2 regions of the Pseudoalteromonas sp. NEC-BIFX-2020_002 genome follow, and region 2 is predicted to be linked to the other one. Evidence: predicted binding sites of a transcription regulator. Region 2 holds the regulator's gene; the other holds the start of a gene.
The links. Region 2 encodes LexA, which represses DNA repair genes until DNA is damaged. Its sites were predicted from a motif close to TACTGTATNNNNATACAGTA; they were not measured.
Positions count from the first base shown of each region.

Region 1 (12,953 bases), on a different contig from region 2:
TAGCACCCAATACATTTTGGCAAGCTGATAAAAATGAAGTCGCTGCAAGTTTTTTGCTGCAAGTTAGTGCACTCGCTAATGTAAATAATTGGCATCCTATAAATTTTGAGCGTTTTGGTAAGATAATCACTTTACAAGGGTTTTCAACCCCTTATGGATTACTATGGGGCGCAACTGCAAGCATTATAAAAAACTTTACAAAACAGCTCGCCATACCAGTTTAAAACTCTGTTGCAAATGGTTACAAGGGTATAATTACGCGTTATTATGTGCGACCGTTCAAAGGCAGCAATCGTGCTGAGTAAAAAGTAGAGTAAAGTAATTATGATCAGTGCATTTGATATGTTTAGTATTGGCATCGGCCCGTCATCATCTCACACCGTCGGCCCAATGCGCGCATCGCGTTTATTTGTTAACGAACTACAAGAACAAAGCTTATTAACCGATGTCACCAGCGTTAAAGTCGAGCTGTATGGCTCATTAGGACAAACAGGTATTGGTCATGGTTCAGGTAAAGCCGTTATTCTAGGTCTTGCGGGTTATGACCCAGAAACGATCGATGCCGATTTAGTCGATGATATTCTCACTAAAATCGAAAATGAACAAGTCATCCACTTAAATCAAGTACATCAAGCCAAATTCCCGAAACAAGGTGCAATCGTATTTCATCGTCGTAAAACCTTACCAAAGCATTCAAATGCAATGGAAATTATTGCATTTAAAGGAAGCGATAAACTCCACAGTAAAGTTTATTATTCAATCGGCGGTGGCTTTATTGTAACCGATGAAGAGTTTGATAACGAAAAACAAGCTGCACTTGATATTCGCGAAGAAAATCCTGCACCTTTTCCATTTGGCAGCGCTAAAGAATTACTCGAAATGTGTAAAGACTCAGGGTATAGCGTATCAAGCTTAATGATGAAAAATGAAAAAACACTTCGCACTGAAGATGCCATAAAAGATGAATTATTCAATATTTGGCAAGTAATGAAAGCGTGTATTGAACGCGGCATGCGTACTGAAGGTATATTACCGGGTGGTTTAAAAGTAAAGCGCCGCGCACCTAGTCTGTATTTAAAACTCAATATTGAAGTCAGTAATGATCCACTTCGCGCGATGGATTGGGTTGATTTATTTGCCTTAGCCGTCAATGAAGAAAACGCCGCAGGTGGTCGTGTAGTAACCGCTCCTACTAACGGGGCAGCGGGTATATTACCTGCGGTATTAATGTACTACCATACATTTATTAAAGAGGTGGATCGCGATATCGCGACTCGCTACTTGTTGACTGCTGCTGCTATTGGCATACTTTATAAAAAGAATGCATCAATTTCAGGTGCTGAAGTTGGCTGTCAGGGCGAAGTAGGCGTTGCCTGTTCAATGGCCGCAGGTGCACTTACTGAAATTGTTGGTGGTAATGTATTACAAGTTGAAAATGCGGCTGAAATTGGCATGGAACATAACTTAGGTTTAACCTGCGATCCTGTAGGTGGGCTTGTTCAAGTGCCATGTATTGAACGTAATGCAATGGGCGCAATTAAAGCGATTAATGCCTCCCGTTTAGCAATCCGCGGCAGTGGCGAACAAAAAGTTTCATTGGATAAGGTTATTAAAACGATGCTTGATACTGGTAACGACATGAAAACAAAATACAAAGAAACCGCACGTGGTGGCTTAGCTGTCAATATTATCGAGTGTTAAGTTTTACGTATTAAAAAAGCCGCTTTTGCGGCTTTTTTAATACTTCATCACTTAACAGGTAAATCTATACCTTCAAACAATTTGTCTACATCATCTTGATTTCGTAATAAGCTCGCCCGTTCAACACGCTCTTTTGTTAAGTGAGGTGCAAAGCGCTCTATAAAATCATACATATAACTGCGTAAAAAACTGCCTTTTCTGAAGCCGATTTTAGTCGTACTGGCTTCAAATAAATGACTCGCATCAATACACACCAAATCAGTATCTGAGACTTGATCAATTGCCATTGATGCAACTACACCGACCCCTAGCCCAAGGCGCACATAAGTTTTAATCACATCGGCATCCGTTGCTGTAAAAACAATATGGGGGTCAAGCCCTTGCGCATTAAATGCTTTATCAAGCTCTGAACGCCCAGTAAAACCAAATACATACGTAATTAATGGGTACTTTGCAATATCAGCTACGGTAAGTGAATCTGCTTTTTTAGCTAGGGGGTGATCTTTTGCAACTACAATACTGCGATTCCAGTGATAACACGGTAACATCACTAAATCTGAATATAAATGCAATGCTTCAGTTGCGATTGCAAAATCCGCATCCCCTCTAGCTGCAGCATCAGAAATCTGCTGCGGCGTTCCTTGATGCATATGCAACGATACTGCAGGGTACTTCTTCATAAAGCCTTGAATAACACTAGGCAGCGCATAACGTGCTTGCGTATGCGTTGTAGCAATATTCAGCTTACCTTGATCTGGCAATGTGTGCTCATTTGCGACCGCTTTAATTCCTTCGACTTTAGAAAGAATCTCGCGTGAAATATTAATAATTTCAGTCCCAGCACTGGTCACATGAGTTAAATGTTTGCCACTTCGTCCAAAAATTTGCACGCCGAGTTCATCCTCCAACATACGAACTTGTTTAGAGATGCCTGGTTGTGAGGTAAATAAACTTTCAGCTGTTGCTGATACATTAAGCTTATGGTTTTGAACTTCGACGATGTATCTGAGTTGTTGTAATTTCATGGCTGCATTTTTAGTGTTGTTATACTGCTTATTTATAAATGTTACACCGCTTCAAGCCAAGCTTTATTTCTTCTTAAAGAAAATAAATACAGCCACAGGTACATTTATAAGACTAATGCATCAAGGCTAGCATAATCCTACGCCTTGAGGTAGCCATCATTTGACTGGTATTCAAATTGGAAAATATTATGAACGTGCAATTAATAGTAATAAATAACCACAATGCTAATTTTATTTTGTATAAGCTGCGCAAAACTACCCAGTTAGCATATATTTAATGTAAGATAAAAATTATTAGTTTGAGAAACCAGAGACCAAAACCATGATCGTTTCTATTATTATTATGTTAATTGTTGCGCTGATCGTCATTGCCCTTTGGGTTAGTGCTGTACAACAACATAAAGAGAAACAAGAGACTGAGCGTCGTAAAGACCTTACAAAACAAAAAAAGATCATCGAAGAGTCTGAAGATGTGCTTCTTAATAGCGCCAATATCCCCATGTCAGATCACATTTTATATGTTATTCAGCGTCGTATTTATGACGCGCTATCTTCAATGGTACAATTATCCCCCACTTCAAAAGAACTAAAAAACCGCCTAAAAGAATCAAAAGAACGTCTAGCAAACAAGCCTGAAGGGACAAACGGTGAGAACTTAGCGTTACCGGATAACGACAAGCAACTCATTGCATTGATCCAAGGTATAAAAAAATTAAGAGTGATACTACGTTCTGAACATGGAAAAGGGAAAGTAGATAGCCAAGTATTCGTTGCCGAAGACAAACGCCTAGAAAAACTCCAACTAAAAATAAATATAGAAAGTCAAATAAAGCGAGGTTTATCAGCACGTTCAGCTAATATGGTCGGCTCAGCTAGGCAATACTTTGAAAAAGCTTATGCGACTATTTCTGCAATTTCCTACACTGATGAGTATGTAACAACCAAACGCGCTGAGCTGGAAGGTTACCTGGAAACAATTAGTACTGAACTTAAAGCTTCAAATGCAACGGCATTAAAAAAGAAAAACGAAGAAGAACAAGACGACTTAGATATTTTATTTGCACCGAAGAAAAAGTGGTGATCACTTTTTCTTCGTTTTATCTTATTAGGACAAAAATGCAAATTTAATAACAAACATCGCTGTTAGTATCCATACACTGATACTAACTTCATCACGTTTACCACATAATACTTTAACAGCCGTATAAGAAATAAAACCAAGTGCAATCCCATGCGCGATTGAAAACGTTAAAGGTGTCATTAACAGCACTACACTGACCGGAATGGCATCTGTCATATCATCCCAATTTACAAACTTTAAATTTTGCAGCATTAAAACTGCAACATATAAAATTGCACCAGCGGTAGCATAAGCAGGAACCATTTTCGCAAGCGGTGCAAAAAACATCATCAATAAAAAACACAGCCCGACCACAACAGCGGTTAAACCAGTACGCCCTCCAACAGACACACCCGCCACCGATTCTATATATGACGTTGTCGTAGATGTGCCAAGTACTGAGCCTGCAATTGTTGCCGTACTATCAGCACTTAATGCTCGTCCTAAGCGAGGCATATTGCCTTTTTCATCGGCTAAACCTGCTTTTTGAGTTACAGCAACTAAAGTACCTGAGGTATCAAATAAATCAACAAACAAAAAAGCAAAAATAACACTGAGCATAGAAAGCTCAAACGCAGCAGCAAAATCCAATTGCATAAATGTAGGAGCAAGTGAAGGCGGCATAGAAATTACGCCTTGGTATTGCACTAAGCCTAAACTCAGAGAAATCAATGTCACTAATAAAATACTGATCAATACACCACTTTTGAAATCACGAAATAATAACGCCGCGATGACAAAAAAGCTTAAAATTGCAAGTAATGGACCCGCAGAAGTTATATCTCCAAGCTGAACTAACGTGGCTGGACTCGCGACAATAATTCCAGCATTCTTTAACGCAATAAGCGCTAAAAAAGCACCAATGCCTGTCGCTATAGCTTGTTTAAGAACAAGCGGAATCGCGTTAATTATCCACTCCCTCACTTTAAATAAACTTAAAAGCAAAAAAATGCAGCCCGATATAAACACGGCACCTAACGCAGCCTGCCAAGTATGGCCCATACCAAGCACCACACCATACGTAAAAAACGCATTCAATCCCATACCTGGCGCTAACGCTAATGGATAATTAGCCCAAAAGCCCATAATAAAACAACCAATTGCAGCTGCGATACAAGTAGCAACAAAAGCCGCACCTTGATCCATACCGGCCTCAGCTAACATGGCCGGATTAACAAAAACAATATAAACCATGGTGATAAAGGTCGTTAAACCAGCAATACATTCACGGCGCACAGTCGAATTGTGCGCGCTAATTTTAAATAACGCATCAAGCATAATGATAATTCATTTTCACAGGGGAATAATTTCGTAATTTTATCACAGATTAAAAGAATAATAGGACAAATCACCCGGTCTTAGACTAAACTTACGTAGTGTATAAAAAAAATAACATGCGTGGCATTATGACTGATACATCTCCAATTGGCCTTGATCTTGAACAACAACTTGAAAACGTGTTGTCATTTATAACTCAACCAACAACAGTTGAGAATAAAGACCCCACACCTGAAACATCGGACAAAACAGTAACGAAAGCACTTTACTATTTAAAAAATGAACAGGTCCCTCTGGCCGCTAAATGGATGCGCCTAGCTGCGATGGCAGGCAATCACAAGGCACAGTTTTATCTGGGCTTATTTTTTATTAAAGGCCAAGGCGTACCCAGTAGCATTTTTCATGGTGCGGTATGGTTAACTTTAGCCAGCAGCCAAGGCTATGAACCTGCAACGATCACATTAGCAGACTTACGTAAACACATAACAACACGTCGCTTTAAAGATGCACAATGTTATGCAGCATCATTGTATGAACAAATTCATCAACAACAGTTTTCTCACCTAATCCCATCACAATCCTAGCCAAAGGAATTAAACGATTTTTTAATTCACTAAAAAATAAATATTTGAAATTTAAAAGATTTAAACTTTTCACTTCCGCATTTGATCTATTAAAAAAAATTAAAGGCAGTAATCGTATAAAAAATTGGCAAAAAACGCTTGCACACAAACACTGTATAAACTACTGTATACACATACTGTATAAACAACCAGTGAGTAGAACCTATGTTACAGCCAATTACTGTTAGAACCGTTAAAAGCTATCAACAAGATAACCTAAGCTCGTCAGTAAATTTAATTCAAATTGAGGATGAGATATCAGCTACTTTTGAACTACTAAAGGTTCTACATCATTATAATAATAAAAATGCATGGACATTATTAATAGCACCAGATCATGTACCAAGTAAAGCTCTGCTGGATTCATGCTCAATTGATACAAGTAAGCTCTTAGTAATAAGACAAAAGCATCTTGTGAATTTAGAATATGTTTTAAATTCTGCATTACATAATGGTAATTTTGCAGCGGTGATAACATGGACTGATATCGTAAAAGATAATCAAATTAGTAATCTCTCACTAAAATTAGACCAAGCTAGCGCAAAGCTATATTGCTTTACTAAGACACAAAACATGACAGAGATAGCATTAGCTCAATAAACTGCTAAAATGCCGTTTTTGAATAAACATATTTGAACTATGACTACACATACTGACAAAACTTGCTTGTGTGGGAGCCTTCAAAGCTACCAAGACTGCTGTGAAAAATTACACTTAGGAACAATACAAGCAACTAGCCCAGAACAGCTAATGCGCTCTCGCTTTGTTGCATATGCCCTAAAAAACGCAAAATATGTTTACCAAACTTATGCACAAGAAAAACAAGCCGAAAACCCTGTAATAGAAATTGCTGACTTTGCTAATAGTTGTCGCTTTATATCATTAAGCGTCATTAGTACTGACCACAACGAAGAAGCAGGCTATGTTGAATTTTGCGCTAGTTATTTTTATCAAAATTTGTATTGTCAGTTACATGAAAAATCACAATTTATCAAAGAAAATAAGCTGTGGCGCTATTTAGATGGCGAAATTTTCCCTGTTACTGATATAAAAGTAAATCGTAATGATGAGTGTCCATGTGGTAGCAATAAAAAATATAAAAAGTGCCATAGCGTGTGATCTGACTCTATAAACTTAGCGCTAAATAACTAAATTGCATATAAATAAATCAACATTTAAATACAGAATGTATTCTAAACGAGGGCGTTCAAAAATCAGCTCAAGCACTGCTTGTATGTTAGCTTACCTTATTTTCATTTTAAGGAATGGGGTAACCATAAAAGCAGTTTTTCGAGTAAGTTATCTTGCATAATGGGTTTGGGCACATAATCATCCATCCCAGCTTCAATGCACTTTCTTTTATCACCTACCATGGCATTTGCTGTCATCGCGATTATTGGAACTTTTGCGTATATTTCTCCACACTTTAGTTCTCTAATTTGCCGCGTAGCCTCGTAACCATCCATTACTGGCATCTGACAATCCATAATCACTGCGGTATATTGTTCAAATTGCTGGGCGTTTTTTAGATAACTAATCACTTCTTCGCCATTTGCTGCTACATCTATTTGATGTAATCCTAGTTTGTTCAACATACTTATTGCAACAATCTGATTAACTTGATTATCTTCAGCAAGTAAAATTCGAATTGAAGGTTCCCATATTATATTTTCCACAGCGCCATTGCTGCGCAGTGTTTTTGTGAATTGTTGTGACAACTGGCTCGCTCTATCAGAGTAAGCTCCGCTGCCTACCGTGCTCGCAAATACCGCAAATAAATCAGATGTTATTGCTGGCTTTTTAAAGCTACCTGAAAAACCCATTTTTTCAAAGTATGCATCATCGCCCTTATCATTTATTGTCGTCATAACAATCAATTGAATACTTTTGTGACTCTCATTAGCAAGCAACCCTTTTGCTAATTCAATACCATTCATACCCGGCATATCCATATCTAGAAAACCAATATCAAAAGTACGCTTATTTTTTTCATAGAAGGTATTTGCGACCGTGAATGCATCAGCTGAAGACATCGCCACCTTAACATTCGCCCCCCAATGTTTAAGCTGTGAGCTTAATACATTAAGGTGCGTGCAATTATCATCAACTACCAGTATATTTAATTTGCTGATATCCACATTAGGTATTATGGGCTGTGCCTTATCAGATTTTGAAAGTTGTACATAAAAACTAAAACAACTACCTTTTCCATCATCGCTTTCAACACTCACGTCCCCATTCATAAGCACACATAATTTTTTAACGATCGCTAAGCCGAGCCCTGTACCACCAAATTTTCGCGTTGTTGATGCATCAACCTGTGAAAATGATTTGAATAACTTACTTTGCTGATCCTGCGTTATGCCTATGCCAGTATCTTTAATATTGCATCTGAGTTGCCAGTTTTCTATATCCACTTCACTTAGTATGACCTCAACTAATACCTCCCCTGAAGCAGTAAATTTAACTGCATTACTGACTAAGTTAGTTAATATTTGTCGTAACCGCCCTGGATCACCTTGAACACACGAAACATTTACCTGAGTCATATCTAAAATAAATTCAAGACCTTTATCATGTGCGGGCACCGCCGCAGACTGAGCAAACTCACCTAACATATCTCGAATATCAAACTCTAATATCTCTAGTTCAAGTTTTCCTGCATCAACCTTAGAAAAGTCTAAAATATCATTTATCAAAGTCAGTAAAGAATTCGCGCTACTGGAAGCAACCTTTACTTTATAATATTGATCTTCATTCAGCTTTGAGTGTTTCAATAAGTTTAACATGCCGAGTACACCATTCATCGGTGTTCGTATTTCATGACTCATTGCTGCTAAAAACTCACTCTTTGTCACATTAGCCAACTCAGCCTGCCCTTTAGCTTCAACAAGTTCTTTTTCAGCTTCTACTTTTTCAGTAATGTCTTGCTGTATTCCAACAAATGCACTAAGTACACCTTCATTGCTAAATACGGGAGATATTTGTAAGTCATTCCAAAATGGTTTATTTTCTTTTGTATAATTTAAAATCTCTACACGATGAATTTTTTTAGCTTGCAGCGCCTCTTTGATTTCTTTAATCGTTTCAGCACAAGTGTCGACTCCTTGGAGAAATCGACAACTTTGTCCTAAAATTTCATCTCCATAGCCCGTGATCCGAGAAAACGCACTGTTAATGAATACAAGCGGTGAGCCCTCTAAAGTTGCATCGGCTATGCAAATTCCCACATTGCATGATTCGATCGCATTCGCTAATAAATCATTTTGCTCTTTTGCAGCCTTTAATGCCTCTTGCCCAGTCTTTTGTTCTGTTATGTCAGTAAGTGAACCCGCCATACGAATAGCGTTGTTTTTATCGTTCTTTAACGCAATGCCTTTAAGCCTAAAGTGTCTTATTTCACGTGTTTTTGTGTACAATTTCAACTCAATGTCACATGGTTGATTATTCTCTAAATGCAAAGTAAAAACATCTAACACCCTGCTCTTATCTAATTCATGTATTTTTTGTTTAAAACTTTTTAGTTTATTTGGAAACCCTTCGATATCATGATGTTGATAGCCTAATAGTTCTCGAAAGCGGGGGGAGTAATAAACCGTTTTATTGGCTATATCCCAATCCCAAATTCCGTCTGTAGTGCCACTGATTGATAACTTATACCGCTCTTCACTTTCGGCTAAGACTTGCTGCGATCGCTCCAAGCGTTTAAATGGATTAAGTAAAAGTTGCTTACCAAATATCAATAAAATTGCAAAGGATAATATGAGGCTAACAATCACAGCTAAAAAAATATCTCGCGTAAAGCCTGATACTTTTTCTTCTAAAACGCTTGTGCTGATTAAATATTCTAATTGAATCCCGGTGTCACCTATGTATTGCTTATTAATGCTCAAATATTCTTTATTAGCATCTAAGTTCGAGTATAAAACCAATGGTCCCTGCAAGGTTAAACCATAAGCATTACTCTCAATTGCTGAAGATAAAAGCTCCTCTAAGCTTGTGCTAAACTCGACCAATAAGACCCCTTCAGTAAAGTCACTGTATTTAACTGACACTGCAATTTTAAAGAAATTTTCGTTGTTGCGCGTTGACAATATAATCGCTTGATCTGCTTTTTCATCGAGTATTTTTTGAACCCAGCTATTTTCGTCCTCAGTTTCCGTTATATCTATCGCGGGAAAGTTTTCATAAATAGGCACTCTTAATATATTAATAAGCTTTATTGATTCTGTATTGCCCAATATTTTGTAGTCATTCAAAAAATCAGCCACGGATGCTTGAGATAGATCTGTCCCCATTACACTGTTTGATAAAATCGGATGGCGAGATAAATCCTGTAGTATTTGCTGGCGGGTATCTAAAAACTGCCGTAGATAACTAACTGCTAACTCTGACTCAACTTGATTGGCTTTGCTATACAGCTTATTGACTGAATCTTCAGCTCTGCTTCCAACTAAGTAAGTACTAACTAAAATAGACAGTAATAAACTAGTAATTAAAAAAGCATAAAATGATTTATTTGATGACATAGTCATTATTTTTTTTATAGCCACCAGCATACTTTATAGTTCACGCTGTGGGGTAATGATGTGTATTTGTCCGGTGTTATTAAATTGCGCCATACAGATATCTTCTGCACCGAGTGCTTCGTGCGCATCAGGATTGTCCTCGCTCCATATTGAATAAGGCCTCTGATAAACTTTCATTAATCCTGTAATGGGTTTATCTAACTCTTCCAGCTTCTTTCTGACTCTATCTCTTACGGTATTTACCTGTGCAACCAAATCAACATCATTCATCGCTGCTATCAATATTTTGCCTATATCGTAGCCATGTACAAAGCCTGCGGGCGCTAATAAATGCTTTTTTTGTTTAAATTCATCAGGGAATAACTTTGCAGCTATGTCTAACACCTGCTGTGTATGTAGGTCCAAATCGGGTCGATTTAAATCAAAGCAACTTTGTAAAAAATATAACGGTAACCCATTATTTAATTCACCACTGACTGAGTTAAAAAAATCACCGCCTGTGATACCCCAGTGGCTTACTATCGGCTTTTGTTTTTCTTTTGGTAGATTTGCCATTGCCTTAACGAAATACTTTCCTTCAACAGCATTGCCAACGAACAGCACACAGTCGCTTTTTGATTGCTCAATTTCTTTTAGTAAAATGCTGGCCTGAGATAATTTTACATTCCAATTAAACCAATAAACGTTATTAGGTATCGCACTGCCCAAGGCATTCGTCATGGTTTTATGATTAGATATCCCCCATGGTGTATTTTCTAAAAGTAAATCAACTGAGTTACACTTTAATATTTGCGTTGCGTACTCTACCATTTTCATGCCAGCTTTAGTGTCATCTAGTGATAATCTAAATACCCAATTTTTAACGTTTGGGTAGCGGGTAATTGGCCCTCCCGCAGCCCACGGTACAAGTAGCAACAACCCATTTTCATTAATAAAATCTCTATATTTTATATATGGTGGGGAATGTAAGCCTCCAAGAATAGCAAGACCTTTGGGGTCGTTTAAAAAACGTTTCATCGTCAAAAAGCTACGGTTACTATTCCCACGATTATCTTTTTCTAAAAAATTAATTTGATAGCCGTTAACTGTATTGCCAACTTCATTAAGTGCTGTCATAAAACCCATCTGCATAGCAACTGCGGATGGGTTGTGGGTGGAATAGTCTGAATCATGATAGATATTAAACACGCCAAGTTTTTCAATATGATCTTGCGCAAAAGCACTACAATTAAAAACAAAAAACAACCAAAAAACAAGCCTCATAAGTGACCTTTAATTTCCATTTATCGAGAATGAAATTGATACTTTAGATTAATATAACCAAACCCTGCATTAACAATATACCAAAGTATCAAAATCGCCAGTCTTTGCTACAACCTAAGCTGGAGCTAGTCAAGTGATTCAGTAATGCTAAATAAAGACTATCAATGCTAATATGTGTACTTGTATAGCCTGATAATCAGTGAACTATGAAAGATTGTAACCAATGCGGTAAATGTTGTATAAAATACGGCGGTGGGGATTTGTGTGCGACAAAAGAAGAAATCGATCTTTGGGAAATATTTAATCCTGATATTTTTGAGTTCGTCAAAGGTGACGAAATATGGTTTGATCCTAAATCAGGCGAAAAATTATCAAAATGCCCTTTCCTTGAGGTTGAACCAAAAAAAAATGCAACTGCACCTAACAAGTACACCTGCAGCATTTATTTAGATAGGCCTGAAGATTGCCGCCATTACCCTAGCCTCATTGCTGAAATGGTAAGAGATGAATGTGAAATGATTGAAATTGTCGATTTAGAAAACTATAAAAAAGCGCAAAGAAAACTCGATCTATTAATGCAAGATAGCCGCCCTGCTGGCTACTCGTAAGTGAATGATGTTAATTCATTGTACCAATAATGGCATGCCCTTGTAATAAACTATAACATCAGGAGCTGCCTGCACAGTCATTAAACCTTGGTATAAAAAATTGATTCGACCTAAAATTCAACTAAAACTCACTGAAGGTAAACTTTCAAAGCCGGGTTTTGCAAAGAAATACCCTTGCATTAATTCCACCCCAGCATTACTTAGCCATTGATACTCCTCAATCGTTTCGATCCCCTCCGCCAAAACTAAAATATTCAATTCAGTTAACATATTTAAGCAATGCCTAACAACAATTTGCCGCTTGTGGTCTTTATCTATGCCCCTAATCAACCCCATGTCTAACTTAACAATATCAGTTTGAAAATCTGCTAATAAATTAATACCCGAATACCCAGCACCAAAATCATCGGTTGCTGTTTTAAACCCAAGTGATTGATAGTATTCAACCACACGTTTTACATGATTAGTATCTTCAATTTTTTCGACTTCCGTAAATTCGAACATGATGTTCTGTGTAGGGAAATTATGTTTTTTAGCGGCTTCAAGTGTCGTTCTTATACAACGCTCAGGTTTGTAAATTGCATTTGGTAAAAAATTGATGCTCAACATGCCATCAAGTTTAAGTTCAGCGGCAAGTGCGATTGCTTTCACTCTACAAAGCTGATCAAATAAATAACGGTTATCGTCATTAACTTTAGAAATAACAGAATAAGCTGACTCATTATTTAAACCACGAGCAAGCGCTTCATAACCAAAAACACGCTTAGTTTTACAGTTAACAATAGGCTGAAAAGCCATTGTAAAAT
Region 1 covers NZ_JABEPJ010000005.1:231,517-244,469, forward strand. The annotation lists gene HJP15_RS08260 (NUDIX hydrolase) at 1-224, shown strand, start outside; gene HJP15_RS08265 (L-serine ammonia-lyase) at 325-1,701, shown strand; gene cysB (HTH-type transcriptional regulator CysB) at 1,749-2,726, opposite strand; gene HJP15_RS08275 (hypothetical protein) at 3,049-3,807, shown strand; gene HJP15_RS08280 (NCS2 family permease) at 3,832-5,124, opposite strand; gene HJP15_RS08285 (tetratricopeptide repeat protein) at 5,253-5,708, shown strand; gene HJP15_RS08290 (SulA-like leucine-rich domain-containing protein) at 5,913-6,347, shown strand; gene HJP15_RS08295 (YchJ family protein) at 6,387-6,866, shown strand; gene HJP15_RS08300 (response regulator) at 7,001-10,300, opposite strand; gene HJP15_RS08305 (ABC transporter substrate-binding protein) at 10,310-11,539, opposite strand; gene HJP15_RS08310 (YkgJ family cysteine cluster protein) at 11,746-12,147, shown strand; gene HJP15_RS08315 (EAL domain-containing protein) at 12,265-12,953, opposite strand, start outside.
Region 1: a site for LexA is predicted at 5,870-5,889, ahead of HJP15_RS08290 (SulA-like leucine-rich domain-containing protein). Genes of this name have one in related genera too.

Region 2 (12,953 bases):
TACCTGTTTTAAATAAATGATGGTAGGGCTTAAAATCTATTTGGTATGTGTTTACTTCTGCCTGCTGTTCATCTGCACATTCTGAGTTAGGATTATCGTGTTCGGATTGCCCTAGCCCTAAAATAGCCTCAAATTTAAGCCTTAAGGCATTAGCTTCTTCAAGATCTGGTTCTTGCTCTGATTGCAAAGCACTGAGCAAAGCGCGTAAACAATCCACCGATTTTAGTAACAGGTCAACGTGCTCTGTTGTTAACTCTCTTTTGCCTTCTCGTATTTGATCTAATAAAGTTTCGAGTACATGAGTGAAGTCAGATACCGAGTTAAAACCAAATGTGCCACTGCCGCCTTTAATTGAATGCGCAGCACGAAAAATTGTATTGATCGTTTCTAAGTCTTCCTCTCCGGGAACCAAGTTTAGCAACTCAGCCTCCATTGCATCCAAGCCTTCGAAACTTTCCTCAAAAAAGACTTCAAAAAATTGACTTAAATCTATACTCATGCCCGCTCCCTAAATTAGCGAATCACTTTCTTGATGACAGCCAATAATTGCTCAGGGTTAAAAGGCTTTACAATCCAACCTGTGGCTCCTGCCGCCTTCCCTTCAACTTTTTTATCCATACCGGATTCAGTTGTTAACATTAATAACGGCGTGAATTTATAGTTTGGCAGAGTCCGTAACTCACGGATCAAAGTAATACCATCCATTATTGGCATATTGACATCTGATATAACAGCATCAAAACCTTGCTGCTTAGCGATGCTTAATGCTTCACTACCATCTTTTGCTTCAGTAACATCAAACCCTGCCTTTTTTAAGGTGAATCCCACCATTTGGCGCATTGATGCGGAATCATCCACCGCTAAAATTCTTTTCATATTGACCTCTTAATCTGTACTTTCGAGTATTAGATATTCACTCAGACCCAAACTATTAATGGTACTTTTTAATGGATCACTCTGCCCTACCCAAATAATTTTATGATGTACAGAAAGTAAATGTTTTTGCAAAGCACATAACAACTGAATAGTTGCAGTATCCGCACTAGAGACATCACTAATATCCAAACATACATCATCATTGCTATTTAATTCGCGTAATATATCTTGATGTAAAACCTCAACTTGGGTGATAGTCAATTCTGCAGGAAGCTTTAACATAATTTTATTACTTTCCTTGTTTTACCAATTCATAACAAAAGCTTAGACCGAGTTAGTAAAAAAGCCACAAAAGCACTGAAAAAAGAATAAATATATTTCATGATGAAAAATTCAGATAAAAAAAGGAGCACATCGTGCTCCTTCATGAATACATGTAGTTTTTAATTAGCAATTAATTATTGATATTGATCTGCAATTACTGAAAATTCTATTATTAGTTTTTTTGCATTAATCAAAGGCGTGCTGCCTGCTTTAAATTCAGGTTTAAAAATAGCCCTAACAGCTCCAGTTGAATCAACCATTGCAACTGATGCACTGTGATCGACAGCATACTCCTGCTCATCACTATCGCTGATTGCGTATATTAGCCCCAGTTCTCGCACTAATGGGAATAAGTCTTTATGTGGGCCTGAAACAGCTAAGAAATCTGGATTAAAATAGTCAATATACGCTTTGCGCTTGTCGGGTGTATCTCGTTGTGGATCAACGGATAAAAACCAAACTTGCAGCGGATACTTGTCTTTTAATGCCTTATGAACATTATTAAGTTTAGCTAAGGTAAGCGGACAAATATCTGGACAGCTCGTATAGCCTAAAAAAACCAAGTTCCACTGATTTAAAAACGCTTGCTTAGTCACCGGTTCACTATTTTGATCTTGCAAGATAAAATCATTAAGCGGCTTACTTTGCTCGTAAACAAGTGCGTCAACCGTAGCCACTTTATTTTCACTACAAGCAACCAAAAAAAACAAACTTAAAACTAATAATACATTCGCATTAAACTTCATATAACAAGCCATTTGTCTACAAATAAGACCACAAAGAGTACCATTAAATGAACGATTGAAAAACGGAATAAATCCATCGCAGTGTCGTCATTTCCTGCCATTTTAAGTTTTACTGCTTTATAAATAAAAATCCCATTAAGTACCGTTGAGGCTATTAAATAAATAGCACCTGACATGCCTATTAAGTAAGGCAGTACACATACCAGTGCTAATAAAATTGAATAAGCGACTACACATGTTTTACAAAAATCAATACCGTGAGTAACAGGTAACATGGGTATTTTTGCTCGTTCATAATCACTTTTTCGGGCAATTGCCAAAGCCCAAAAATGTGGAGGCGTCCAGGTGAAAATAATCATTACCAGCAACCAAGGAGCAGCTGCCATTTGCCCAGTTTCAGAGACCCAGCCTAGTAATGGTGGCATTGCACCAGCGAGTCCACCAATAACTATATTTTGTGGGGTTGCTCGTTTTAAAAATGAAGTATAAATAAATGCATAACCAACCAATGCAAATAAGGTCAATATTGCAGTTAACGGATTAGCCCATAGCATCAACATAATAAAACCACTAACGCCAATCACTGTTGCAAAACTCAATGCATGAAACTTAGATAACCGCCCCTTAGCAACTGGACGATGACGTGTGCGCGCCATTTTACTATCTATTTCGCTATCAACCACGTGATTAATAACAGCTGCCGCTGCTGATAATAACCCGATCCCTAACAAGCTGATTAGCTGTACACCCATCCCTCGACCAACATCTGGTGCAAGCGCTAACCCCACCCATGCTGTTAGTACCAACATGGCGACTACTTTGAATTTACAAATTGCGAGATAATCATTAATTAACGCGCTAATTTGACTAGGTGCTAACTTTGTTATTGCTATTAGTTGTGTCATAACTGCCCCTAAGTACGTACTTTTAAGTAAAAACATAAACGAACTACCGTTAATAAGAGTATGGCAGCCATTAGGTTATGTGCCAGTGCGATACCTAAAGGAAAATGCCAATGCACAACCGCTAATCCTAAACAAATCTGACATAGCAGTGCAATTAAGACCGCCACAGTGCAATGTTTTATCTTTTTAGATAGTGCATGGCTATAAATGCGCCACATGATCAGTGCTAACACTACACACGTAACCAAAGCCCATATTCTATGCAGTAAATGAATCGACATTCTTGCTTGCTGTGAAAGCACGCCATATTCATAAGTACTTTGCTCTAACGGTAATTGAAATACACTACTAAGCGAAAATGGTTGGCCATAACTACACAGCGGTAAACCGTTACAATGTGGGGCAGCATAATTAGCAGCTAACCAGCCGCCTAGCGCAATTTGAATTACCAGTACCACTAACGCAACCAAGCTCAGCTTAAAATGACGCCTTGCAGGGGCATCGCCTCCACTAATAGGCTGTGCAGTAAGTCGTAAATACAACAGTGTAACTAAAGACAAAATACTAAAGCCGCCCAAAAGGTGGCCCATTACAATGACAGGCTGCAAGTTCATGGTAACAGTCCACATGCCTAGCGCGGCCTGAAAAACCACTAACGCAAGTAGTAACAATGGTAACTTAACAGGCGTGGTCGGATGTTGGCGCTTTGAAAAAGCCAATATAAATAGCGCTAAAATTAATAAGCTAAGGGTACCTGCAAAATAGCGGTGGATCATTTCCTTCCACGCTTTCGCGGTTTCAAACATCATATCAGGGTAACTTTGCTCTACATGAGCAAGGTCAGCTGCATGCTTGGGCACGGTTAAAAATCCATAACACCCTGGCCAATCAGGGCAACCTAAACCCGCATCACTTAAACGAGTATAAGCGCCAAGCCCAATAACTAAAATCGACAACATAAACGTAGCTAATACCAAGTTTTTATAATTTTTATACATAGTTAGCACTCCTTAAATTAGCTTGAACGCGAGTAGTTAAGTAATTTTTTTAAATCTTTTAACAATCCTTTTTGAGTTAAACGGTTTTGCTGAGGTTCTACATGATACGGGTACTGCAAAACGACCAACCCCATATGATCAATTAAATATAAACTTGCTGGCTGGAGCACATCGACTGCAGGGAGTTCACGCCAGCGCAATGTTTGCTGTTGCGCCTGCCCAAGTATTGCCATATCGACTTTGCCTTGGTTTTTACCAAGGGCAACATAAAGATTGTTTAGTGCGTGTAATTGCTCAGCGCACGCTTGCTCACATTGTGCAGGGTGATTAAGCGCTATAGTCCACTGTTTATGCTCAGATTGTTGCCAATCTTGCAGTTTAATTTCTTGAGTTAAAAACTCGCCTTTATTACTCGATGCGCTTGGGATCCAGTCAAATTTTAAGGCTAAATACGCCATTATTAAAGGCACTAAACAACAACCAATAAATATCATTAATGGATTATTTTTCATTATAATTCCTTCTTTTTACTAGCGAATATTGCAATAACTAGGCAAGCAACAGCGATTAAAAACCACTGCACAGCATATGCTTGATGTTTTTCGGGGCTCATCACCACAGCTTTATAATGAGGCACAGCGATGTTATCGCCATCACCTTGACGATACCCCATAAATTCAACTATGTTACGACCCGTCTGCTGTGTAAATAATGCTAAGTCAATAATTTGTATGCGCTTAGGCCAGTTTGAATCTATGTGTTGCGCTGCTTTTTGCAACGTAAAGCCACTGAGCGTGCCTTGCTTTAATTGCACTGTCATGGTGAAAGGGCTTGCTGGTAAATGAACCAGAGGTAACTGTTCGCGGCTAATGGGGGCCTTAACCCACCCTAAATTTACTAATAAGTTATCATCACTGTTGGTCAATTTTAATAAAGTAACAACATCGTAGCCAACTTGCCCTTGATAGACTTGATTGTCTAACAGCCAGTATTGCTCTGTATCAAGCATGCCCGTCACAGTTACATGCAACCCGGTTTTATTCCACTTAGTTGGAAGCTGATGCATTTGCTTCCAACTCAAAACTCCCTGCTCTTGTAGCTCGGCTATTTGTGTTAGCTGTAGTGCTTTGTTTTCAGCTCTTTGTAACTGCCAATACCCCAAACGTAAGCACACTAAAATCACAATCACCACCACGCAAAGTATGATAATTGAGCTAAGCTTTTGTTTACGCCATAAAATTAACTGCATAAAGGTGACCCAGTGATTATTAAAATTATTATCGTACTGTTGCTACTATTTATACTTTTTAACTTGTTCCGAGCTTTATTTATTATGGTCTCAGGTAAAGCGGATGGACGGCCTATGTCTCACTATTTAGGCCGTCGTGTATTATTTTCTGTTGTTGTATTAGTGATTGTAATTGCAGCGTTAAAGATCGGTTTTATCCACAGTAACGCATCGCCTATTCACAAAATTACAGCACGTATACAAATACAAATAAACACAGCCATACCACATCAACAAAATGCCAATACCAAGCAGCCGCTTGAAAAGCAAAATGTTTATCCGGGCTAAAATGGCCTTTAATAATTCGAATTAGAATGACCAATAATAAAACCGTACCTAAGGTCACATGCAGGCCATGAAAACCGGTCAGTAAAAAGAATGTATTGCCGTATACACCAGCATCTAAGGTCAACCCAAGATCTTGGTAGGCATGAATATACTCTTCAACTTGTAGGCCTAAAAAGCAAACTCCTAGCGCAACCGTTAATGCCAAAAATACCTTTAATGGTCCGCGCTTATTATTCTCCATTGCGACATGTGCAAAATGCAAAGTGACCGATGAGGTGAGTAATATTAATGTGTTGATCAGTGGCAACCCCTGCCAACCCATGGCTTGTGTTGTACCTCCTGCTGGTGTTGTGACTAATGGCCACATAGCCTCGAAGGTTGGCCATAGCACCTCATTGGTCATTGCATTATTACCCGCTCCACCCAACCAAGGCACAGATAGGATACGGGCATAAAACAATGCACCAAAAAACGCCATAAAAAACATCACCTCAGAGAAAATAAACCAACTCATACCTTGACGAAAAGAGCGATCCATTTGCGCTGAATATAAACCCTTATCAGACTCTTCAATGACATTTTTAAACCAACTAAATAACATAAACAACAACACGCCAATGCCTACATAGAGAATATAATGACCATTGCCACCTTCATTCTTAGCCTGCATCACAGTAAGCGCGGCACCCACTGCAATAAAAAACATTGCAAATGCACCGACTATTGGCCACGGACTTTGCGCGGGCACATAGTATTTTTCGTGATTTTTATCCATTTTACTTGCTCCTAAATAGCGATTAGTTTGGCAGCCTAATTACTGGCGACTAACTGCTTGCTAATATCAAACACGGTATAAGATAAAGTTATTTCTTCCACATCATCAGGGAGTTCCGTATCAACATAAAAAAGTAATTTAAACTCAACCTCCTCCCCTGCTTTTAAGGGCTGTTGATCAAAACAAAAACAGGCCATTTTATGTAGATACTTAGCTGCTTTACCTGGCGATACCGACGGCACAGCTTGCATTACTTTATCTTCATTACTGATATTTTTTGCTTTGAATAACACCTCACGCATAGCACCAGGTTTAACAACCACACTATATTCATGTGATTTCACCTTAAACGGCGCGCCACTTTGTGCATGCGTAGTAAAGCTCACATCTATTTCACGCTTTTCATTTATATGCGTGCTTTGCTTTGCTTGCTCTAGCGAGGGCTTACCATTAAGCCCTGTAACATCACAAAAAACGTCGTACAACGGCACCATTGCAAACGCAAAAGCAAACATGCCTAGGCATATTAAAACTAAGCGTTTAAGTAACGGTGCATGACTCATTACTTAATCTCCGGTGGGGTTTCAAATGTGTGATAAGGCGCTGGAGAAGCAACCTCCCACTCAAGACCTTCAGCACCATCCCATACTTTTGCCGGAACTTTGTCGCCACCGCGTGCGCATTTATACACCACAACAACAAACAGCAATTGTGAAAGGCCAAAAGCAAAGCCGCCAATACTAATAATCGCGTTAAAATCGGCAAATTGCAGCGCATAATCAGGGATCCGACGTGGCATACCTGCAAGACCAACAAAGTGCATTGGAAAGAACAGCACATTCACACTCACTAACGACAACCAAAAGTGCCATTTAGCCAAAGTGATATTAAACATATTACCCGTCCATTTTGGCAGCCAATAATAAGCCCCCGCCATGATTGAGAAGACCGCACCTGTCACTAATACATAGTGAAAATGTGCCACCACAAAGTAAGTGTCGTGATATTGAAAATCTGCAGGGGTGATTGCCAACATTAACCCTGAGAAACCACCAATCGTAAACAACACAATAAAGGCGATGCTAAATAACATGGGTACTTCAAAGCTAATCGAACCCCGCCACATAGTGGCTACCCAGTTAAATACCTTAACGCCCGTTGGCACCGAAATCAGCATGGTCGCATACATAAAAAATAGCTCCCCAGCGACCGGCATACCCGTCGTAAACATATGATGCGCCCAAACAATAAAGCTCAACAACGCAATTGAGGACGTCGCGTAAACCATGGAGGCATAGCCAAATAGCCGCTTACGCGAAAAGGTAGGTACTATTGTTGAGATAATACCGAAGGCCGGTAATATCATGATGTACACCTCAGGGTGCCCGAAGAACCAGAATATGTGTTGGAACATCACCGGATCACCGCCCCCAGCCGCGTCAAAAAAGCTGGTCGCAAAGTATTTATCCGTCAGGACCATAGTCACGGCACCTGCCAATACAGGCATTACAGCAATAAGTAAAAATGCCGTTATTAGCCAAGTCCATACAAATAACGGTAGCTTCATCCAAGTCATACCTGGAGCTCGCATATTAACAATGGTCACAATGACATTGATTGCTCCCATGATTGAGCTAATTCCCATGATATGCACAGCAAACACAAAAAACGCGGTGTTATCGTTACTGTATGTAGTAGAAAGTGGTGCATAAAATGTCCAACCAAATGCAGGGCCACCACCAGGCATAAATAATGAGGCTAATAGAATTAAAAACGCGAATGGTAAAATCCAAAAACTCCAATTATTCATTCGAGGTAACGCCATATCTGGCGCACCGATCATCAAGGGCACCATCCAGTTTGCCAGCCCTGTGAAAGCAGGCATAACAGCACCAAATACCATGATCAAGCCATGTACTGTAGTCATTTGATTAAAGAAGTGAGGATCAACTAATTGTAGCCCCGGCTGAAACAACTCAGCGCGTATAACCATCGCCATCGCGCCACCAATTAAAAACATGGTCAACGAGAAAATTAAATATAAGCTGCCAATGTCTTTATGGTTAGTTGTGTACAACCAACGCTTAAACCCTTTTGCAGGGTGATGATGTCCGCCGTCATGATGCCCAGCTTCATTATGTTGTTGCTCTGTTACGCTACTCATTATTTAGCCTCCGAAGTTGCATCAATCGCGGCTTGTATTTGACTCGGTTGAATCACATCCCCAGTATCATTACCCCATGCATTACGTTTATAGGTAACGACAGCTGCCAATTGCTTAATTGATAACTGCTTAACAAATGCTTGCATCGCAGTACCTGGGCGACCATTAATCACCACATCAATATGATCATTAATATCCCCCAACACCACAGGATTACCTTTGAGCGCAGGAAATACACCTGGTAAACCCATTCCTGTTGGTTGATGGCATGCGGCGCAACTAGCCATATACACTTGCTCTCCCAACACCATTAACTCCTCTTTAGGGAGGGTTTGGTCAAGCAGGGCTGCATCTGCTGCTGCTGCCGTTTTTTTGGCTTGCTTCGCTTGTTGCAACCAATCGGTAAACGCTTGCTCAGACTTAGCCTCAACAACAACAGGCATAAAACCATGATCTTTACCACATAGCTCAGCACACTGACCTCGATAAATTCCCTCTTCATTAATTTTGGTCCACGTTTCATTGATAAAGCCAGGGTTTGCATCTTTTTTTACAGCAAAATCAGGTACCCACCAAGAGTGGATAACATCGTCTGAAGTCATCAAAAAACGTACTTTTTTATTAATAGGTAATACCAATGGTTTATCAACTTCAAGTAGATAGGTGTTTGTTTTATCTGCTTGGTTGGAAATTTGATCTTGAGGGGTTGATAGAATAGAGTAAAAAGCAACGTCTTCACCCATGTATTCATAATGCCACTTCCACTGCGACCCCGTAATTTTAATGGTCAAATCTGCTTTGCTGGCATCTTCCATCGAAATTAGAGTTTTAGTAGCGGGTACCGCCATAGCGATTAAGATTACAAATGGTATTGCCGTCCAGAGGATTTCTACTTTTGTACTTTCATGGAATTGGGCAGGTTTTGCCCCTTTTGATTTTCGGTGATGGATTAGTGCCCAAAACATAACCGCGAACACAATTACACCAATCACACAACATATAATAAATATTGTCATGTGCAGTTGATAAACATCATTACTTATATCTGTTACGCCCTTTCGCATATTAAATTGGCTATTTGCCAATACTTGCTGCGGTAGAACAAACAATATAAGCCACAAGGTAGAGCTCAGTTTACCCATGTGACGACTCCTTTGAATGCTATTGCAAAAATGCAAAGCGAAAAGGCGGCACTGCTATTAAATCGCGCCAATTCGTTTATTGTTATTTTAACTGAAAGTTAACAATTTATTTATACCACAGGCATAAACACACTCATTAAAGAGCAATTGTTAATACAGTGTATTAACCAATTAGTTAAAAAATGAACAATTAGCAAGTTTTAATGGCAATTAAATTTTATTTTACTGCAAAAATAACAACTAAAAATCAGCGCGTTATTTTCCAAAGGAAGGTAATATTAAATAGCTAAAAGCAGTGGATAAGTAGGGGTAATAAGGCTTTGAATGGTACTTACAAGTGTGGGTTCTAATATATTAGGGGTTAAAAAATGTAAAGCATCAAACTTCAGCTATTTGATGCCACTCTATGAAAAAGTTATTACATCCAATCGGCGTTACGAATAACACCAACAGCCAAACCTTCTATATTGAAAGATTCATGCTCTAGATCAACTTCAATTGCGCAGAAGTCATCATTTTCAGCATGTAAGAAAACTTTTTTCCCAGCTTTTTCAATACGCTTAACGGTTACATCATCATCAACACGTGCCACCACTACTTGGCCATTTTCAGCCACTTGAGTACGATGTACAGCTAATAAGTCACCATCCATAATGCCAATATCTTTCATGCTCATGCCCTGTACACGCAGTAAAAAGTCAGCAGCTGGCTTAAATAACAGCGGATCAACTTGGCAATGGCTTTCAACATGTTGCTCAGCCAATATAGGTTCACCCGCGGCCACCCTACCAATAAGCGGTAAACCTAGTTGCTCTGGCTCATCTTCTTCAACCAGTTGAATACCTCGGCTTGCACCAGGTTTCATTTTAATCACACCTTTTTTAGCAAGTGCTTTTAAATGCTCTTCTGCCGCATTTGCACTTTTAAAACCTAGCGTCTGCGCAATTTCTGCACGCGTTGGTGGCATGCCTGTATCTTTGATAAAAGCTTTAATAAGTTCGAGAATTTGAGCTTGGCGATTCGTTAATGGGCGCATACAACTGGGTTTCCATACAGTACATTTAACTGTGAGTATATACAGTTATATGAAAATCGCAAATTTAAATTGGCTTAAATAAAACCATAAATATTGATTGAATTTATTAGTATGAAGTTACCGATATGAATGTTAAAAAGTATAAAGTAAATTTAAACCCATTGGAGAATATGGACATATGAGTATTTGGTATCAACCTATCACCCTTGAACAATGCAAAAGTCTTGATAACGGTATAAATGGACAAGGCACATTAATGAAAACCATGGGCATTGAGATTAGTGAAATTGGTGACGATTACCTCGTTGCAACTATGCCAGCCATCCCTGAGCATCATAACCCAATGGGAATAGTGCACGGTGGTGCTAATGTTGTTTTAGCTGAAACCGTCGCCAGTTATGCCGCTAATTTTGTGGTCGATTTCACAAACTTTTACTGCGTTGGACAAGAGATCAATGCGAACCATTTAAAAGCATCACGTAATGGCACGTTAACAGCAATAGCTAAGCCACTGCATTTGGGTAAGCGAACATCTGTATGGGAAGTAAAAATAACCAACAGCCGAGGTGAATTATGCTGCGTATCGAGGATGACCGCAGCAGTTGTTGAGCGTAAAATTAGCTCTGAACAGGATAAATAGTAATTTCAACACCGGCACCTATTGCAGATATGCGTAACAAGGTATCAACCTGTAATGCTTGATTAAAGCACTTTGGCGAGGTACCTGATTCAAAGCCAAGATCAAAAGTACGCTTTGAGCACGATAACCATTGTTTTAATGCTGCACGCGAACACGACTCTATTAACTCGCATAAGTGATTAATCGCCTTATCAGGAGAGGTTACTTCTCCTTTAGATTCAATGCGTGCAAGCTGTCGGTACTCATCTTTATCATAATGTAAAACCACAGCACTCTTTTTTAAGTCTGCAACTAACAGGCTAATATCTTGTTTGGATTCAAGCTCAAGATCTACATTTAAAAATTGAATTTCCGACATTATTTCTCTTTTATCTCACATTAAAAACAATGCAAACTTTAACCTATTTTTGCTTTTATACCAAATAATCTATCCCCAAGTCACCTCAAGATACATAATTCAACGTTTTATCTAAGCTAAAATCTACATGCGACAATTTGCCACATTGGCAAACCGAGTATAGCTTATAAAATACCGCGCTGAAAAATAATAACAAACAGGTAGTAATATGAATAAACGCATTTTTAAACACGCTCGTAAATTTCACAAATGGCTCGGGTATTTACTAGCAATTCAAATTTTTGCCTGGTTGTTAGGTGGTTTAGTAATGAGCGCAATCCCTCTTGAAAAAGTGCACGGTAAGCATCTTGCAGCACGCTCAATTAATAACCCATTTAATCAAGCCGATTACCCTACCTCACTTGATAATATTGTCTTGCAAGTTCCACAGCCAACTCAAATAACTTATAGTCATTTTTTAACCACCCCAATAATTACAGTGAATAACAGCGAAGGTGAGCATAGCTTTAATGGCCTTACTGGGCGCCCGCTTTTAGCACCGAGTAAAACCCAAATTATTGCAAATGCCTACGCTCATTTATTAATAGAAGCAAAAGTTAATAATGCTGTAATACTAACAACAGGCCCTCGTGAAGTGGGTTATAAACAAAATATTTGGCAAGTAACTTTTGACGACACCTTTAGCACAACGTTATATCTATCAGCAGATAATGGAAACGTTATTACTGTACGCAGTACTATTTGGCGTATTTTTGACTTTTTTTGGATGCTACATATTATGGATTACGACGAACGAGAAGACTTTAATAATCCATTACTGATCAGTTTTTCTGCCTGTAGCGTGTTATTTTGTATCACTGGATTTATTTTACTACTACAAAACTTCAGGTTGCCTCGACGTAAACGAACTCGCACATAAAATTCTCTTAATGGTGATGGCGATAACCACACGCCATCGCCGACTAAATTGCATATAAAAATATGCAATGTAAACTTTCTGATCTATAAAAATATACATTAGTTTAATTATTAAGTACTTAAGCTCGTCCGTTCAGCTGATTTACGCTATTGAATAATAACTCTAAAATACGCCCTCCTGTAGTTCACTTAAGTGATTGGATATGCCGTATTTTATTATTGCCTTATTGGCATCGCTGTTTAGTTTTAACCTTAATGCCGAGCAATTTACTCGCTTTTCTACAGCGAAAAGGCATTTAATCAAAACATTACCTACCGACGCTAAAAGCATTTATTGTGGCTGCGACATAAAACGCCAAGGTAAAAAGCTCGTTCCCGATCCAACTCAGTGCGGTTATGTACCGCGTAATGCAATAACCCGCTCAGGAAAACCAAATGCACGCGCTGTACGCATTGAGTGGGAGCACATTGTACCTGCATGGGAATTTGGTCACC
Region 2 covers NZ_JABEPJ010000019.1:35,570-48,522, reverse strand. The annotation lists gene HJP15_RS17840 (chemotaxis protein CheA) at 1-499, opposite strand, end outside; gene HJP15_RS17835 (response regulator) at 514-876, opposite strand; gene HJP15_RS17830 (STAS domain-containing protein) at 886-1,161, opposite strand; gene HJP15_RS17825 (SCO family protein) at 1,335-1,946, opposite strand; gene cyoE (heme o synthase) at 1,943-2,851, opposite strand; gene HJP15_RS17815 (COX15/CtaA family protein) at 2,860-3,849, opposite strand; gene HJP15_RS17810 (transmembrane cytochrome oxidase associated protein) at 3,867-4,361, opposite strand; gene HJP15_RS17805 (SURF1 family protein) at 4,361-5,098, opposite strand; gene HJP15_RS22335 (DUF2909 family protein) at 5,111-5,425, shown strand; gene HJP15_RS17795 (cytochrome c oxidase subunit 3) at 5,325-6,200, opposite strand; gene HJP15_RS17790 (cytochrome c oxidase assembly protein) at 6,236-6,763, opposite strand; gene ctaD (cytochrome c oxidase subunit I) at 6,763-8,364, opposite strand; gene coxB (cytochrome c oxidase subunit II) at 8,364-9,506, opposite strand; gene lexA (transcriptional repressor LexA) at 9,925-10,542, opposite strand; gene HJP15_RS17770 (PaaI family thioesterase) at 10,721-11,182, shown strand; gene HJP15_RS17765 (hypothetical protein) at 11,160-11,540, opposite strand; gene HJP15_RS17760 (hypothetical protein) at 11,749-12,459, shown strand; gene HJP15_RS17755 (endonuclease) at 12,662-12,953, shown strand, end outside.